4 regions of the Pseudarthrobacter equi genome follow, and region 4 is predicted to be linked to each of the others. Evidence: riboswitches for the same ligand, from Rfam matches in the RefSeq annotation. Region 4 holds a riboswitch; each other region holds the start of a gene.
What was found. Region 4 has a riboswitch for S-adenosylmethionine ahead of BLT71_RS13745 (aminotransferase class V-fold PLP-dependent enzyme). Riboswitches for the same ligand answer to the same signal wherever they lie in the genome.
Positions count from the first base shown of each region.

Region 1: it holds a riboswitch for S-adenosylmethionine, as region 4 does, so the genes downstream of both, BLT71_RS20085 (DUF1737 domain-containing protein) here and BLT71_RS13745 (aminotransferase class V-fold PLP-dependent enzyme) in region 4, are expected to answer to the same signal.
Region 2: it holds a riboswitch for S-adenosylmethionine, as region 4 does, so the genes downstream of both, BLT71_RS02770 (LLM class flavin-dependent oxidoreductase) here and BLT71_RS13745 (aminotransferase class V-fold PLP-dependent enzyme) in region 4, are expected to answer to the same signal.
Region 3: it holds a riboswitch for S-adenosylmethionine, as region 4 does, so the genes downstream of both, metX (homoserine O-acetyltransferase MetX) here and BLT71_RS13745 (aminotransferase class V-fold PLP-dependent enzyme) in region 4, are expected to answer to the same signal.

Region 1 is NZ_LT629779.1:4,423,131-4,427,333, forward strand. Features, by position in the region: gene opgC (OpgC domain-containing protein) at 1-1,731, opposite strand, end outside; SAM riboswitch class IV at 1,971-2,085, shown strand; gene BLT71_RS20085 (DUF1737 domain-containing protein) at 2,099-2,377, shown strand; gene BLT71_RS20090 (rhodanese-like domain-containing protein) at 2,374-2,784, shown strand; gene BLT71_RS20095 (O-succinylhomoserine sulfhydrylase) at 2,785-3,993, shown strand; gene BLT71_RS20100 (glutamate--cysteine ligase 2) at 4,090-4,203, opposite strand, start outside.
Region 2 is NZ_LT629779.1:617,287-621,489, forward strand. Features, by position in the region: gene BLT71_RS02760 (rhodanese-like domain-containing protein) at 1-300, opposite strand, end outside; gene BLT71_RS02765 (LLM class flavin-dependent oxidoreductase) at 341-1,609, opposite strand; SAM riboswitch class IV at 1,825-1,933, shown strand; gene BLT71_RS02770 (LLM class flavin-dependent oxidoreductase) at 1,969-3,063, shown strand; gene BLT71_RS02775 (NtaA/DmoA family FMN-dependent monooxygenase) at 3,075-4,203, shown strand, end outside.
Region 3 is NZ_LT629779.1:1,835,867-1,840,069, forward strand. Features, by position in the region: gene BLT71_RS08245 (VOC family protein) at 82-720, opposite strand; SAM riboswitch class IV at 883-998, shown strand; gene BLT71_RS08250 (bifunctional o-acetylhomoserine/o-acetylserine sulfhydrylase) at 1,042-2,364, shown strand; SAM riboswitch class IV at 2,513-2,627, shown strand; gene metX (homoserine O-acetyltransferase MetX) at 2,640-3,755, shown strand; gene BLT71_RS08260 (hypothetical protein) at 3,896-4,203, opposite strand, start outside.
Region 4 is NZ_LT629779.1:3,045,358-3,049,560, forward strand. Features, by position in the region: gene rsgA (ribosome small subunit-dependent GTPase A) at 1-681, shown strand, start outside; gene hisN (histidinol-phosphatase) at 743-1,555, shown strand; SAM riboswitch class IV at 1,717-1,830, shown strand; gene BLT71_RS13745 (aminotransferase class V-fold PLP-dependent enzyme) at 1,869-3,287, shown strand; gene BLT71_RS13750 (class I SAM-dependent methyltransferase) at 3,365-4,123, shown strand; gene BLT71_RS13755 (metal-dependent transcriptional regulator) at 4,168-4,203, shown strand, end outside.

The DNA.
Region 1 (4,203 bases), 1.4 Mb from region 4:
CGGCACCGGGAACTGGAAGAGGGATTCCATCCCCGCATACAGGTCGTAGGTGCGGCCGGCGCCCTGGTGGCCGGCCCCGCCGGTCCCCTGGTCCACGAAAGTGGTGAGCGCCTCGGTCCGGAAAATGGGGAGGAGCGAAACCAGGAAGACGCCGATCAGGACCACCAGCGCCGTCAGGTACAGCTTGCCGGCGCGGCGGGACGTCAGGTCCAGCACGGTGCCGAAGTCCTCGCGCACCCGGGGGCCGTAGACCATGCCCACCACCAGCCCGGAGAACAGCACGAACAGTTCTGCGCCGCTGACGAAGCCAACTGCCTCCTGGGTCAGCAGCTGGAACAGCGATGTCATGCCCAAGTGGTTGACCACCACGAAGACGATGGCCATGCCGCGGAGCAGGTCCACCCGGGAATCCCGCTTGGAGGGGTCGGCGTAGCCCCAGGCGGTAGCGGCGTTCACCCTGCGGGGAACCTGCCACAGTGCCACCAGCAGGAGGATCAGCGCCGCGCCCACTGTCCAGGCTGCGGCGCCCGTCAGGGTGTTGGCCCGGACATAGCTGCCGCCTGTGCCTACTTCCGTGACGGGTCCGGTGACCATTGACGAATCCTTCAGCCGCGCGTGGGCAGCCTCGGCCACGGCAGAGTTGCCGGTCAGCAGCCAACTGATGCTCGCCACTCCAGTGTCCCGGGTGCTGGTCCGTTCGTCCCACACCACCAGCGCAGTCTTCTGGAACTCGGCGGACGTGGCGGCCCCCACCACCTGGTCGAACCAGCCGGCCTTGACGTCCACTTCGGAGGCGCCTCCGGAGGACGGGCTGTAGAACGCGGCGGTCTGCAGCACGAACGGCTTGCCGCGCCCGGCTGAATAGTCCCTGTAGAAGTTTTCCCCGCCGGAGGCTGTGAGCATCTCCCGCAGCTCGCCCGCCCTGGGTACCGTGTTCACCGCCGCCCCGCCGGCCGTATCGTCGTGGAAGGCGGTCAGGCCCACCCAGTCCACGGCGTCGTCGCCGGGGTAGTACGGTCCGTAGGCGCTGTCCGCCCCGTCCCAGGTTCCGTCACCGTTGGTGTCGAGCAATGCGAAACCCCCGCTGCCGGGTGCTGCCGCGTTCCGGCTCCGGGCGAAGGGATAGTCCTTGCCAAGGTACGGCTCCCACACCATCAGCGGACCGCCGTCGGACTTCTTGAACGCCGCGGACACCGCACGGAAGGCGTCCCGGTACGCGCCGGGTTGCTGGCCCCATTCCACCCAGCTGGCATTCATATCCGGGGCAAAACGGATCAGCACCTGCCCGGTGAAACCCGATGTCAGCCGCCGCACTTCCGCGGCAAAGGACGCTGCGGCAGCGTCATCAATCTGGTCGAGCGGCACAGTGGGCTTCACAGTGAACATCGCATGCGAACCCTGGAGTGACGCCTGCTCCAGGAAGCCCCGGAGGTTGTTCTGCTCCGAGGGGCGGTACGGCAGGGCGAGGTCGTGGCCGTAGGCGGCGGGAGATGCTCCAAGCCGTTCGGCGAAACCGGCAGCGGAATCTTCACCCCACTCCAGCACCGCGCCCAGCAGGGGTTTTCCCTCGTCCGGGTTAAGGTCGGCGGCGCTGGCGGCGCCTGCGGGCAGCACCACGGCACACGCTGCCAGAAGCACAACGGCAAGGAATGTCCACACCCTCGACGCGCCCGCGCGGAACGATTGGACCGAAGGTTTGGTGCGTCGTCGCGCGGATGTACGCATGCTCATGGAACCCCCCGGTGCCGAAGACCTGATGGGGCAGCGGCCCCACCTGTACTTTATCGGTCGAAGCCCGCCGGGAATGCATGCAGGAAGCAGCGTAAAACCCGCCCACCTGCGGCAATGCCGCCGTCGGGCGCTGCCCGGAAAGCGCCCGGCACGCCTGTGACCCTGTGTTTCCGGTTCAGTTACGGAAGATGACGACGGCGGCGGTGCGGCTCCCGGCGGCAGGTGTTACGTTTTTGGGGAGTAATGAGTACCGGCGCCAAGCCCTGACTGGCCGGTCGGCAACCCTCCTTCCACGGCGGGGTGCCTCAGGTGAATACTCGGCATATCGACCGATTCGAGCTGCAAGCGTGAGAGAAGGAGATCCGTCATGTCTGACGCACCTGTCCCTGAAGAGAAATTGTCCTACCGCCTGATCAGCGGCCCGGACGACCGCGCCTTTTGCGAGCGGATCTCGGCTGCCCTGGCGGAAGGGTACGTGCTGCACGGCAGCCCGGCAGTGACCTTCAACGGCAGCAGCGTCATCGTGGCCCAGGCCGTGGTGCTCCCGGCAGCCATCGCCTCCGCGGACGCCGCCGTCGCCACCGCTGTGGACCACCTGGAATCCGCCACTGAAGAACCCGAATTCGACGGCGAGGGCCACGCATGAGCTACGCAGGAGACCTGACACCCCAGGAGGCCTGGGCCAAACTGGAGCAGGGCGCCATCCTGGTGGATGTCCGCACTGAGGGCGAATGGGCGCACATTGGCATCCCGGACACCAAGGCCACGGACAACGATCCTCTGTTCATCCAGTGGACGTTTCCGGGCGGCATTCCCAACCCGGAATTCATAACCGACCTTGAGCAGCAGGGCCCGGAGAACCGCGGCACCGAGCTGCTGTTCCTGTGCCGCTCCGGGCAGCGCTCCATTGCGGCGGCTACGGCGGCAACCCGGGCGGGCTTCATCTCCTACAACGTCCTGGAAGGCTTCGAAGGCGAACCGGACCGTTACGGCGAACGCACCGTCAACGGCTGGAAGAACCGCGGCCTGCCCACCAACCTCGGAAAGAACTAAGTGACCTTCAACGAAGATGCCGCCGGCTGGAGCCCTGACACCCAGGCCGTCCGCGGGGGGCTGGACCGCACCAACTTCCAGGAAACGTCCGAGGCGATTTTCCTCAACTCCGGGTTCGTGTACGAGTCCGCCGCCGCTGCCGAACGCGCCTTCACCGGCGAAGACGAACGCTTCGTCTACTCCCGCTACGGCAACCCCTCGGTGGCCACGTTCCAGGAACGCCTCCGCCTGCTGGAGGGCACCGAGGCATGCTTTGCGACGGCGTCCGGCATGTCCGCCGTCTTCACGGCCCTCGGCGCGCTGCTGGCTGCCGGGGACCGGGTGGTGGCTGCCCGCTCGCTGTTCGGCTCCTGCTTCGTGATCCTCAACGAAATCCTGCCGCGGTGGGGCGTGGAGACCGTGTTCGTCGACGGCCCTGACCTGGACCAGTGGCGGTCCGCCCTGTCCGAGCCCACCACCGCTGTCTTCTTCGAGTCTCCTTCCAATCCCATGCAGGAAATCGTGGACATCGCGGCGGTCAGCGAACTTGCGCACGCGGCGGGTGCCACGGTGGTGGTGGACAACGTCTTCGCCACTCCGCTGCTGCAGCGCTGCGGCCAGCTGGGGGCGGACGTGATTGTGTACTCCGGCACCAAACACATCGATGGCCAGGGCCGGGTGCTGGGCGGGGCCATCCTGGGTACCAAGGAATTCATTGACGGTCCCGTGAAGCAACTGATGCGCCATACCGGGCCCGCCCTGTCCGCGTTCAACGCCTGGGTGCTCGCCAAGGGCCTGGAGACCATGGGACTGCGCGTCAGCCACTCCTCGGCCACGGCGCTGCGGCTCGCGGAATGGTTGGAGCAGCAGCCCGCCGTCAGCTGGGTGAAGTACCCGCTCCTGAAGTCCCACCCGCAGTACGGGCTCGCGGCCAAGCAGATGAAGGCCGGCGGCACGGTGCTGACGCTCGAACTGGCACCGTCCGGCGGCCGCACGGGCAAGGAGGCCGCGTTCGCACTGCTGGACGCGCTGCGGGTCATCGACATCTCCAACAACCTGGGCGACTCCAAGTCCCTCATCACCCACCCGGCCACCACCACGCACCGGGCCATGGGCCCGGAGGGCAGGGCCGCGATCGGCCTGACCGACGGCGTGGTGCGCCTGTCCGTTGGGCTGGAGGACGCCGAAGACCTCATCGGAGACCTGGAACAGGCCCTCAAGCAGATCTAGGGTGCTCCCGCTGCGGCGGCGCTGATCCGGACACGGACGGCGTCGCCGGCGGCGGGCCCTGCCTGGTTGTGACGGCGACCCGCCCGGCAGTGCGGTCTAGGACTGCCGCACCCGCAGCAGTTCGGGAACGGTGTCCACTTCCGAAGGATCCAGGGCGTCGCGCATGGTCACCCTGACCGCGTGCTTCACCACTGCGCCGAAGCCGAAGTC
Region 2 (4,203 bases), 2.0 Mb from region 4:
CGCGTTGGCGTAACCGAGCAGCTCAAGTTTCCGTGCAACCGGGCCGGAGCCGTTCACGGAGCCGCAGAACACCACGATCTTCTGGTCCGTGCCCTCAACCTGCGCCAGGCGTTTGTCCGAACCGGGGCCGAAATCCTCCTCCACGCGCCCGCGGTCCACCACCAGTGCTCCCGGGACTGCCCCGGTGCTGTTGCGTCCGGCGTCGCTGCGGACGTCAACCAGCAATGCACCGCCGGCAATCAGTTGGGCGGCTTCTGCGGCCGTGACGAGCTGGGTGTCTGTTTCGGTTTCAGTGGTCATGACTTTTCCTTCTCGTGTGTGGATGGTGATGGGACAAACTTCAGGCCAGGCCCCACTCGGCAGCCAGCAGTTCGTAGGAGCGCACGCGGTGCCGGTGGTTGTGGGCGATGGTGGTGATCAACAGTTCCTGGGCGCCCGTGGCGTGCTGCAGGTCGCGTAATTGGTCCGCCACCTGCGCCGCGCCGCCCACGAACCGCGTTTCCACCCGGTCCCGGATGAGGTCCGGAGCCCCGGTTTCGGGTGCGGCTGCCTGCGCATCCAGGCGGCCGCCGTCACTGGGTGCGGGGTAGGGGATGGCGCCGTGGCCGGTGCGGATGCTGTGCACCCAGGCGGCATAACCGGCACCAAGGGTGCGGGCGGTCTGCCCGTCATCGGCCACCAGGACGTCCGCGGAGACGGTGACGTATGGCTCCGCCAGCGCGGCCGACGGCTTGAAATGGGCCCGGTACTCGGCCACCGAATCCAGCACGGTGGCGGGGGAGACGTGGTAGTTCGCCCCGAACGGCAGGCCGAGCTTCCCGGCCAGGCGGGCGCTGGGACCGGCCGTTGAACCATGGATCCAGAACTGGGGCGTGGTGCCCCGCGCCGGAGTGACAGTGATTTCCTCGCCGTGCCGGGTCCGGAAGCCGCCGGTGAAGAACCCGATCACGTCCTGGACGTCGCTTTCGAAGTTGTCCGCGTCGCCGGGTTCGCGGCCCAGGAGTTCGGCCTGGAGGCGGAACTTCCGCGGGAGGACGGAATTGAAGAGCCGCCGGGCCGCCGGGACCAGGAGCCCGTCCACCACCCGGGCTCCCTCGTCCGGTTGCGCCGGAGCGCCCGCGCCGGCTGAGCCCGCATGAAGCGCGGTGCCGTCCGCACCAGCACCAGCACCGCCCGCACCCGCGCCGGAGCCGTAAACGGCGGAGGCGGGCTCCGCCGTCGTCCGTCCTGCACCCGTCGAATCCGCGGCCGGCGTGCTGGGCTGTCCTGACCGTCCGAACCCCAGGTCCAGCCGGTCCGGGTACACGGCCGCGAGCGTGCCGAGATTCTCCGCCACCTGCAGAGGCCGGTAGTTACCCAGGATGGTGGCGGCCGTGCCCACGCGGATGGTCCGGGTAGCCGCGGCAACCAGGGCGGAGAGCACGTGCGGGGCGGAACCGGCGACGCCGGGGTTCAGGTGGTGCTCGGCCAGCCAGAAGCGGTGGTAGCCAAGGCCCTCGGCCGCTACAGCAAGGTCAATGCTGTTGCGCAGCGCGTTACCGGCCGACTGCCCGGCAGGGACTGGACTGAGATCGAGTACTGACAGGGGGACAGCGGAAGCGGTAGGCATGGCATGACCCTACGAGCCTGCCCACCCGGTCCCAAGCGGCCCTGTCACCGGGCTAAACCCGGGGAAACAGGCCGTCACGGAGCCCGCTTCCGGGTGTGGGCCGAAGAGCCCAGATGACGCCAAAAACCGCTGTTTGACGCGGGATTTCCTGCGTTGACGCCGCGCGACAACCGCGTTTGTCAACGCATTGGACCGGCTCCTACATTCAAGCCATAGGTCAAGAGTCAGCACGCCAAGGACCGGCTGGTGCTGCGGCAACCCTCAGGCATTTTGTGGCGGGGTGCTCCGGAAACAGACCTGGCCGCCCCGCGGCAAGTGAATGTCGTCCCGGCCGCCCTGCGGCCCTGAAGAAGGAAACCATGGCTTCAACACCTGTACCTGAACTGCGCTCCAAAATAGTGGCGCTCGAGCTCGATGGCGACGGCGCCCACCCGGCTGCGTGGCGCCGCGCCGCCCACCTTCCCGGCGCCCTGCTGGGCGGCGGCCGGATACGGGAAACCGTGCAGGCCGCGGACATCGCAGGCTTCCACCTGGCCACCTTCCGCGATTCCCGCGTACTGGATGCCGGCAGCACCGGCATCGCGGGCCGGATCGACGCCGTGCAGCGCGCGGCCTTCGCGGCTCCGCTGACCCGCTCCCTCGGCCTGGTTCCCGAAGCGGGAACGCTGTTTACCGAGCCGTTCCATGTGGCCACGCAGTTGGCCAGCCTGGACTACTCCTCCCACGGCCGGGCCGGCTGGCTGGTCAGCGCCGCCAACGAACCCGCCGAGGCACAGTCCGTGGGCCGCGAGGCACTCGCCGAAGCCGATGTCCTGGCCGAGGCAGCGGACGTGGTGGAGGCCGGCCGCCGGCTCTGGGATTCCTGGGAGGACGGCGCTGTCATCCGGGACGCAGCCACCGGCCGTTACCTGGACCGGGATAAGCTCCACTACGCCGACTTTGACGGTGACAGATTCTCCGTGAAGGGCCCGTCCATCATTCCCCGCCCGCTGCAGGGCCAGCTGGTGGTCTTCGCACCGGCGGACCTGATCCCCGCCGTCGAAGCGGATGTGGCGCTCGCCGCCGCCGGTTCCGTTGACGGACTGGCGGCCGCGGCGACTGCGGCAGCAGCGGCCGGAACCCCGCGCACCCTGGTGGAGCTCGACGTCGTCCTCGACTCCCGTGGCCAGGCCGCGGCGGAGCGCCTCGCGGAGCTTGATGCGTACGAACCCTGGCAGGGCGGCGCCAGGTACGTCGGCAGTGCGGCAGGGCTCGTCGAGCTGCTGGTCGAGCTGTTCCGGGCAGCCGACGGCGTCCGGCTCCACCCCGCCGTCCTGGACGTTGACCTGCCCGAACTGGCCGCCCAGGTGCTGCCGGAACTGCGCCGTGCCGGTGTGGCCGCACCGCGCACCGGAACCACCCTCCGCGAAACCTTCGGCCTTCCCCGCCCCGCCAACCGCTACGCCGCGGCCTGAAAGAGAGCATCATGAGCACCCACCACCGCCCCGCCGGCAACGGCCAGATCCAGTTCGGCGTCTTCTTCCAGGGCGTCAACCACACCACCGTCTGGAAGACTCCGGAGAGCGGGTCCCAAACGGACTTCGAATCCTTCCGCCGGGTGGCCCAGACGGCGGAGCGCGGCCTCTTCTCCGCGTTCTTCCTCGGCGAGGGACTGCGCCTGCGCGAGCACCTGGGCCGCATCCACGACCTCGACGTCGCCGGCCGCCCCGATGCCCAGACAGCCCTCGCGGCCCTGGCCGCCGTCACCACCAACATCGGCCTGGTGGCCACCCAGAACACCACCTACAACGATCCCGCAGACCTGGCGCACCGCCTGGCCAGCCTGGACCTGCTCTCCGGCGGGCGGGCGGCCTGGAACATCGTCACCACGGACAACGCCTGGACCGGTGCCAACTTCCGGCGCGGCGGGTTCCTCAAGCACGAGGACCGCTACATCCGGGCCGAGGCCTTCGTCCAGACAGCCAAAGCGATCTGGGATTCCTGGGCCGACGGCGCAATCGCCGGGTCCCGGGATGCCGGGCGCTGGCTAGAAGAAGGCAGCATCACACCCGTCCGGCGCACGGACGCAAGTTTCGACGTCGACATCACCGGCCGCCTGCCGCGCTCCTCACAGCACCATCCGGTGCTCTTCCAGGCCGGCGACTCGGCGGACGGGCGGGACTTCGCCGTCCGGAACGCCGACGTGATCTTCTCCCGGCACGCCGAGCTCGAGGACGCCAAAAGGTTCCGCGAGGACATCGTGGCGCGCACCCTCAAGGCTGGCCGACCCGCCGACGACGTGAAGATCTTCCCCGGCCAGGAGTTCATCCTTGGCGCCACCGAGGCCGAGGCGGAGGAGAAGCACCAATGGGTCCGCGAACAGCAGGTGGGCCCCGAGACGTCCATCGCGTATCTGGAACAGTTCTGGGGCCGGACCCTCACCGATTACGACCCCGACGGTCCGCTTCCCGAAACGGACCCCGTCGTGGACGTCACCAACCCCACCCGCGGCAACGCCTTCCACGGCGCAAGCGCCAAGGAACTCGCGGCCCAGTGGCGCGCGGAGGCCAAGGACAAGGGCCAGTCCATCCGCCAGTTCGTCGCCGCACGCTCCC
Region 3 (4,203 bases), 1.2 Mb from region 4:
ACAAGCTGATAGCGGCCGAAGCTGGTGCGGACAGGCGTCCGCGTCTGTGGTCCGGTGTGCAACCGGACCACAGGTGGAGGGTCAGAGGGTGACGGCTCCATTGGCGGTTTCGAACGTGACGGACAGGATGCCGGGGGTGCCGTGCGGGGCCACCCATTCGACAGCCACGTCCTCCAGCGGCTTCTCCACCGGCTCGCCCAGCCATTCGGTGACCCGCGAAGCGGAGCCGGCGATGGTCAGGCAGCTCATCTTGAGGCTGCTGTCATAGGCGTTGGACGGGTGCAGCGACGGGTCGCCTTGCCACTTGAGCATGTACGGGACCTGGGGGTCGGCGATGAGTCCCAGGATGCCGATCTGCTTCCACACCAGTTCCCGGCCGTCCGGGAACTTGCGGTTGCCGTTGACGGCCGCGCGGCCCAGGCGCTCCTCGAACGGGGCGAGGTCGTCCACTTCGACGCACCAGCCCATCCAGCCGCCGCCCGCCGCGGAACGGGCCCGTACGGCCTGTCCAAAGGGAGCCTTGTCCGAGGCGGGGTGGTCAAGGACCTCCACCACTTCGAGGTACTTGTGGCCCGCGAGCGGGATGATCATATTCCGGGTTCCGAACCGGGGATGTACCCCGCCTTTCACTGCCTCAACGCCGAGGGCAGATGCAATTCGTTCGGTAGTGGCCGCGAGGCCATCGTGTTCACAGGCGTAAGAGACGTGATCCATGCGCATGCCAACATCTTGGCACTTTGTGATCGGGCTCTCAGCTTAGGGTTGCCTTACTCGAAATTTCCATTTTCTTGGGGATCAGTTTTCCGCCCTGCCGGCAGCCGCGGAGACCATGTTCGTCACAATCCTGTCCGCCGCCGCCAAGGTGTTCCTACACTGGGCGCAGGTCATGAGTGCCAGCGCCAAGCCCCGGCTCGCTGGCCGGCAACCCTCCATCCGCGGTGGGGTGCCCCGGGTGAGGACCTGGTTGTCCGGCAACGGCCGGGCGGCAAGCGCGGCCCGCGGTGCTCACAGCATGCCGGGCCCATGTCAAAGGAGCCTTGAATGTCCAACGGTTGGTCCTTCGAAACCCGCCAGATCCACGCCGGCCAGGAGCCCGATGGCGCCACCGGCGCCCGGGCCCTGCCCATCTACCAGACCACCTCGTTTGTGTTCCCCAGCGCCGAAAGCGCGGCCAACCGGTTCGCCCTGGCGGAACTGGCCCCCATCTACACCCGCATCGGCAACCCCACCCAGGAGGCCGTGGAGCAGCGCATCGCCAGCCTCGAAGGGGGACTCGGCGCCCTGCTGCTCAGCTCCGGCCAGGCCGCGGAGACCTTCGCCATCCTGAACATCGCAGAGGCGGGCGACCACATCGTGGCCAGCCCCAGCCTGTACGGCGGAACCTACAACCTGTTCGCCCACACGCTGAAGAAGTTCGGCATCACCGTGACGTTCGTGGCTGACCCGGACAACCTGGACCAGTGGCGGGACGCCGTGCAGCCCAACACCAAGCTGTTCTTCGGCGAGGTGGTCTCCAACCCGCGCCAGGACGTCCTGGACATCGAAGGCATCTCCGGGGTGGCGCACCAGGCCGGCGTGCCCCTCATCGTGGACAACACCCTCTCCACGCCGTACCTGATCCGTCCCCTGGAATGGGGCGCCGACATCGTGGTCCACTCGGCCACCAAGTACCTCGGCGGGCACGGAGCGGCGATCGCCGGCGTCATCGTCGACTCAGGCAAGTTCGATTTCAGCAAGGACCCGGAACGGTTCCCGGGCTTCAACACCCCGGACCCCACCTACAACGGCCTGGTCTACGGCAGGGACCTCGGGGAAAACGGCCTCCTCGGCGCAAACCTGTCCTACATCCTCAAGGCGCGCGTCCAGCTCCTGCGGGACCTCGGCTCGGCCGTCTCGCCGTTCAACGCCTTCCTGATCGCCCAGGGCCTGGAGACGCTGAGCCTGCGCGTGGAACGCCACGTGGCCAACGCCACCGAGGTGGCCCGCTGGCTGGAACGCCGGGACGACGTCGAATCCGTCGCCTACGCAGGCCTGCCGTCCAGCCCCTGGTACGAGCGCGGCCGCAAGTACGGGCCCAAGGGGACGGGCGCCGTCGTCGCCTTCAACCTTGCCGGGGGAGCCGAAGCGGGGCAGCGGTTCGTCGACGCCCTGGAACTGCACTCGCACGTCGCCAACATCGGCGACGTCCGGTCCCTGGTGATCCACCCTGCCTCCACCACCCACAGCCAGCTGACGCCGGAACAGCAGGCGGTAGCGGGCGTGACCCCCGGCCTGGTGCGGCTGTCGGTGGGCATCGAGCACATCGATGACATCCTGGCAGACCTTGAGGCGGGCTTCCGGGCCGCCAAGGGCGCGGCCGGCTAAGCCAAAGACGTACGACGGCGGGAGGCCGGCCAGGCGGCCGGCCTCCCTTTCCGCCGGTCAGCCGTCCGGGAAAGGCAGCGCGGACCGCCAAGTCACAACCAGTCACATGCTTGGCCATCAGCGGGGGGTGTTTCGTACACTCGAACCAGGTCATGAGTGCCAGTGACAGCCCCGGCTTGCTGGCCGGCAACCCTCCTTCCGCGGCGGGGTGCCCCGGGTGAAGACCTGGCCTGCCGGTAAACGACGGCGGGCAAGCGCGTAGAAGAGGTCTTGCCATGACGGTTACCGTCGCCCGTACAACCGCACCCGAACACGGAATTGTCCGCTATGCCTCCATCGGTGGCCTGCAGCTCGAGGGCGGTGGATTCCTGCCGGACGTCACCCTGGCGTACGAAACGTGGGGGACCCTGAACGCCGATGGCAGCAACGCCATCCTGGTGGAGCACGCCCTGACCGGCAGCACGCATGTGACCCGCGGGGACACCGACGAGGAAGGCTGGTGGGAACACCTGGCCGGGCCCGGCGCCCCCGTGGACACTGACCGCTTCTTCGTGGTCTCCATCAACATTGTGGGCGGCTGCTACGGCTCCACCGGGCCGTCCTCGCCCGGCCCCGACGGCAAGCCCTGGGGTTCCAGGTTCCCCCTGGTGACGCTCCGGGACAGCACGGAAGCTGAAGCCCGCCTGGCGGACCAGCTGGGCATCAGGAGCTGGTACGCGGTGCTGGGCGGCTCCATGGGCGGCGCCCGGGCCCTGGAATGGGCCGTCACGTTCCCCGAACGGGTGCAGCGCTGTGCCGTCATCTCGGTGGGAGCCGCCAGCACGGCCGAACAGATAGCGTTCGCCCAGGCGCAGACCCTGGCCATCCGCCAGGACCCGAACTTCAACGACGGCGACTACTACGGCGGTCCCTGCCCCGAGGACGGCCTGGCGCTCGCCCGCCGCATTGCCCACATCACCTACCGGTCGGCCGCCGAGCTGGAGTACCGCTTCGGCCGTGAAGCCCAGGCTTCGGAGTCGCCGCTGCAGGGCGGGGTCCTTGCCGGCAGGGGCCGGTACCAGGTGGAGAGCTACCTGGACCACCAGGGCAGCAAGCTGGTCCGGCGCTTCGATGCGAACAGCTATATCGCCCTCACCGAGGCGCTCATGAGCCACGACGTTTGCCGTGGCCGGGGAAGCCTGGCCGATACCCTCGCCCGGACCAGTGCCCGGTTCTTCGTGGCGGCCGTGGAATCGGACCGGCTCTACTTCCCGTCCCAGTCACACGAGCTGGCCCAGGCACTGCCTGGCGACGTCGAGGTCCACCTCATCCAGGCGCCCATCGGCCACGATGGCTTCCTGACCGAAATCGGCCAGCTGGGCGCCCAGCTCCGGGCGGAGTTCCTGGCCTAGCAGCGCGGCCCGCACATGAAACAGAGGCTTGTCCGCGGATCCGAACCCTTAAGGGGCAGGTGGCGCGAACAAGCCTCTGATTGATGATCCCGGGGACGTGATGGCGCCCGGAGGCCCTTAGAGGCTTTCTGCGGCGCAGGCTAGCCGTTCATGATTTCGCTGCGGCGGGCCATGTAGTCCTCCATGGACATTTCGCCGTTGCTGTACTTCTGGTCCAGTTCCGCGAGTTTCCGGGCCCGGAATCCCTGCGGGGCCGACGGCGGCGGGGGAGTGGCAGGTGCTGCCGGCTGTTCCGGCGCGGGGTACCCGGGCTGCTGCTGGCCGGGCTGGGGCTGGTTGTAGGGAGGCTGGCTGAACTGCTGCTCCCCGTACGGCGGCTGACCGAAGGGCTGCCCGCCCTGGCCGGGGACCGGCGGCTGGCCGTACTGGTAGGGCCCGGGCTGGGGGA
Region 4 (4,203 bases):
CGCGCCCTCGTGGCAGCGTACGACGCCGGCATTGAGCCGATCCTGCTGGTCACCAAGGCGGACGTGAAGGATCCCGGCGAGTTCCTGGCCAACTACACGCACCTTGATTTCCCGGTCATCATCAGCCGGACCGCCGACCTGGAGGCGTCAGGCATCGACGCCCGCTCCGATGACGGGTTGTCGGCCCGGCTGGACAGTGACGCCGTTGCCGGGCTCAGGGCACACCTGGGCGGCAAGGTCACCGTAATGCTGGGGCACTCCGGCGTCGGTAAATCAACCATGGTGAACGCCCTGACCGGCGCTGAACGGGCCACCGGCGGCGTGAACGCGGTAACGGGACGGGGACGGCACACGTCGTCGTCGGCCCTTGCCCTGCGCCTGGCCGACGCCCCTCCCGGCAGCTGGATCATCGACACCCCAGGCATCCGGTCATTTGGCCTTGCCCATGTGGATCCGGACCGGATCCTGAGGTCGTTCCCGGATCTTTCGCCGGGCACTGATGATTGCGAACGCGGCTGCAAGCACACCGCCACTGCCGTCAACTGCGGGCTCGACGCCTGGGTGGCCGGCGGACACGCAGGACCCACCGGCGAAGCACGCCTGGCTTCGCTCCGCCGGCTCCTGGGCGCGGATCCCAGGATGGAAGCCCAGGAGGCCAAGGAGCTCGGCACCATCAGCTGACAGCGCCAACCGGCACGGCCGACCTCCCGGCAGAACCGGCGCCAGACGGTAGTTTGGAACCATGATCCAACCCGCTTCGACCTATAACGACGACCTGCGGCTGGCCCATGTCCTGGCCGATTCCGTGGATGACCAGACCATGAGCCGCTTCAAGGCGCAGGACCTCCACGTGGAGACCAAGCCAGACCTGACGCCTGTCACCGATGCGGACAAGGCCGCCGAGGAAGCCATCCGCGGCCAGCTCTCACGCTCCCGGCCACGCGACGCCGTGCTGGGTGAAGAGTTCGGCAGCACCGGCCACGGCTCCCGGCGGTGGATCATCGATCCCATCGACGGCACCAAGAACTTCGTCCGCGGTGTTCCCGTCTGGGCCACGCTCATCGCCCTGGTTGATGAGGGCGAGCCGGTAGTGGGCGTCGTCAGCGCACCCGCCCTGGGAAAGCGGTGGTGGGCCGCCAAAGGCATGGGGGCCTACATGGGCCGTTCCCTTGCGTCGGCCACCCGGCTCCGGGTCTCGGACGTTTCTACCCTGTCCGACGCTTCGCTGTCCTATTCCAGCCTGGGTGGCTGGAAGGAACGCGGCAACCTTGACGACTTCCTGGGCCTGACTGAGGACGTCTGGCGCACGCGCGCCTACGGCGATTTCTGGTCCTACTGCATGGTGGCCGAAGGGTCCGTGGACATCGCCTGCGAGCCCGAACTGAACCTCTATGACATGGCCGCCCTCGTGCCCATCGTGGTGGAGGCCGGCGGCCGTTTCACCTCCCTCGAAGGCGAGGACGGCCCATTCGGCGGGAACGCCCTGGCCACCAATTCCATCCTGCACACCGAAGTGCTGCACCGGCTGAACCCCGGCCTGGACGACCTGCTGTAGGCCGGCCTCCTCCCGAACAATCGACCGCGGGCGCCTCCGAAAGGTGGCGCCCGCCGTCGTAATCTTCGAAGAAAGTCCCGTTTCCGGGCCGCACGTAACAAAACCCTTAACAATCCTCCCGGCTTCAGACGGGGCCGCCGGATGTTCTAAGGTTTTATCCAGGTCACGAGTGCCAGCGCTAAACCCCGGTTTGCTGGCCGGCAACCCTCCATTCGCGGTGGGGTGCCCCGGGTGACGACCAGGCCGGTCCGGAGCGGATGCGGCAAGCGCGGATTCCAGCACTGCCGGAGTCCTGTCCTGAAGTGAGGTCTCCATGACTACTGCCGTCGACTCCCCCATTACCGCCATCGCGGCCGAAAACGTCCCTGACGAACGCCTGGCCGCCGCCGGACGTCCGCTTTCAGCGGTTACCGGCGCTGAAATCCTGGCCCCGTTGATCTCAGGTGGCCACGTCCGCTACGCCAACCTCGACTACGGGGCGTCCGCCCCGGCCCTGACCGTGGTGTCGGCCTACCTCAACGAGATCCTGCCGTTCTACGCCAGCGTCCACCGCGGCGCCGGCTACGCTTCGCAGATCAGCACGTCCGTTTACGAGAACGCGCGCAACATCGTCCGCGAGTTCGTCGGCGGACGCCCCGACGATTCCGTCATCTTCACCAGGAACACCACCGATTCCCTTAACCTCCTGGCAGGTTGCCTGCCCACCACGGACGGGCGCCCCGCAGGGGATGTCCTCTACCTGGACATCGAACACCATGCCAACCTGCTGCCGTGGCAGGGTGTCCCCCACCGGAGCATCGTTGCGGCCGACACGATCGCCGGGACCATCGATTCGGTGCGCGCCGAGCTTGAGCAGGGCGGCGTCAGCCTGCTGGCCGTCACCGGCGCCTCCAACGTCACCGGCGAAATCCTTCCCATCCGTGAGCTCGCCGCCCTCGCCCACCGGTACGGTGCCCGCATCGTGGTGGACGCGGCCCAGCTGGCGCCGCACCGCCGCGTCGACATCAGCGCCGACGACGTCGACTACCTTGCCTTCTCCGGGCACAAGCTCTACGCACCCTTTGGCGCCGGCGTCCTGGTGGGCCGCCCGGACTGGCTCGACGCTGGTACCCCGCACCTTGCCGGCGGCGGCGCCGTCAAGGAAGCAAGGCTCGACGGCGTCAGCTGGGCCACTGGCCCGGCCCGCCATGAGGGCGGCTCCCCGAACGTGCTGGGCGCCGCTACCCTGGCGCGGGCAACACAGGTTATCGCGGGCCTGGACCAGGACCGCTGGCACGCCCACGAGTCGGCCATCCGTTCCTACCTGGTGGAAGGCCTGCAGGCGATCGACGGCGTCACGGTGCACCAGATCTTCAAGGACACCGATCCTGACAAAGACACCATCGGGGTAGTGAACTTCTCGGTGGCGGGTTACGACGCCGGCCTGGTAGCCGCGTACCTGTCCGCCGAGCACGGTGTGGGACTCCGTGATGGCCGTTTCTGCGCCCACCCGCTGCTGAAGCGCCTCGGCCTGCCATCGGGATCGCTGCGGGCAAGCTTCGGAGTCGGCTCCCGGCTCGAAGATGCCCAGCGGCTCCTCGCAGGCATTGAAAAGCTCCGCCGGGACGGGCTCGGCTGGGACTACGTAGTGGATGCCGGACGATGGGTGCCGGCCAACGACACCAGGACCTACCCCCACTGGGCACCGAACACCCCGGGAACTGCCGGCGCAGCTCCCTGCCTCGACGACTGACGGCCAGAAGCCCGCACCCGGGTGCATGCGGTAAATTCGGACGGTACCCGCAGGGAATCAGCTGAAGGAGGCCGTACGTGGTTCGGGGTGGGCCCAAACTCGATCACGGGCGGCGCCGTGAGCTCGGCCAGAGCTTCCAGGACGGCGGCAAGCACTATGACAGGGTCCGTCCGGGGTACCCGGCGGAATCCGCGCAGTGGCTGGTGCCCGCGGGCGCCCATGATGCGCTCGACGTCGGTGCCGGGACGGGAAAATTTACCGACCTGCTGCTGGCGCTGGGATTGTCCGTAACCGCCGTCGACCCGTCCGCGGACATGCTCGCGCAACTGTCCGGCCAATACCCGGCCGTTGCAGCCCTGCGCGGCACTGCCGAGGCCACCGGGCTCGAGGACTCAAGTTTCGACGTCGTCAGCGTTGCCCAGGCCTGGCACTGGTGCGACGCCCTCGCGGCCAGCACGGAACTGGCCAGGGTCCTCCGCCCGCAGGGAACGCTGGGACTGGTGTGGAACCAGCTGGACACCTCAGTGCCGTGGGTGCACCGGCTTTCCCGCATCATGCATGCCGGGGACGTCTACAAGCCCGGACAGCGGCCGCTGGTAGGCCCCGAATTCGAGGGCCTCGAAGGTCACGTGACCCGTTGGCAGGATCCTGTCACGCCGGCCGACCTGATGGAACTGACCAAATCCCGGAGCTATTACCTGCGGGCCAATGAACAGACCCGTGCCAAGGTCCTGGCCAACCTCACCTGGTACCTCCACGAACATCTGGGGCACGCCGAGGGTGAAGAACTCAGCCTGCCGTACCTGACGTTGTCCTGGCGCGCCGTCCGCGCGTGACACGCGGATCCCGGCCGCGTCCCGCCAACGGGTAGGCTTGAACTGTGAAGACCAGCGCGCCCTCCTCCTCCATTGAGGAC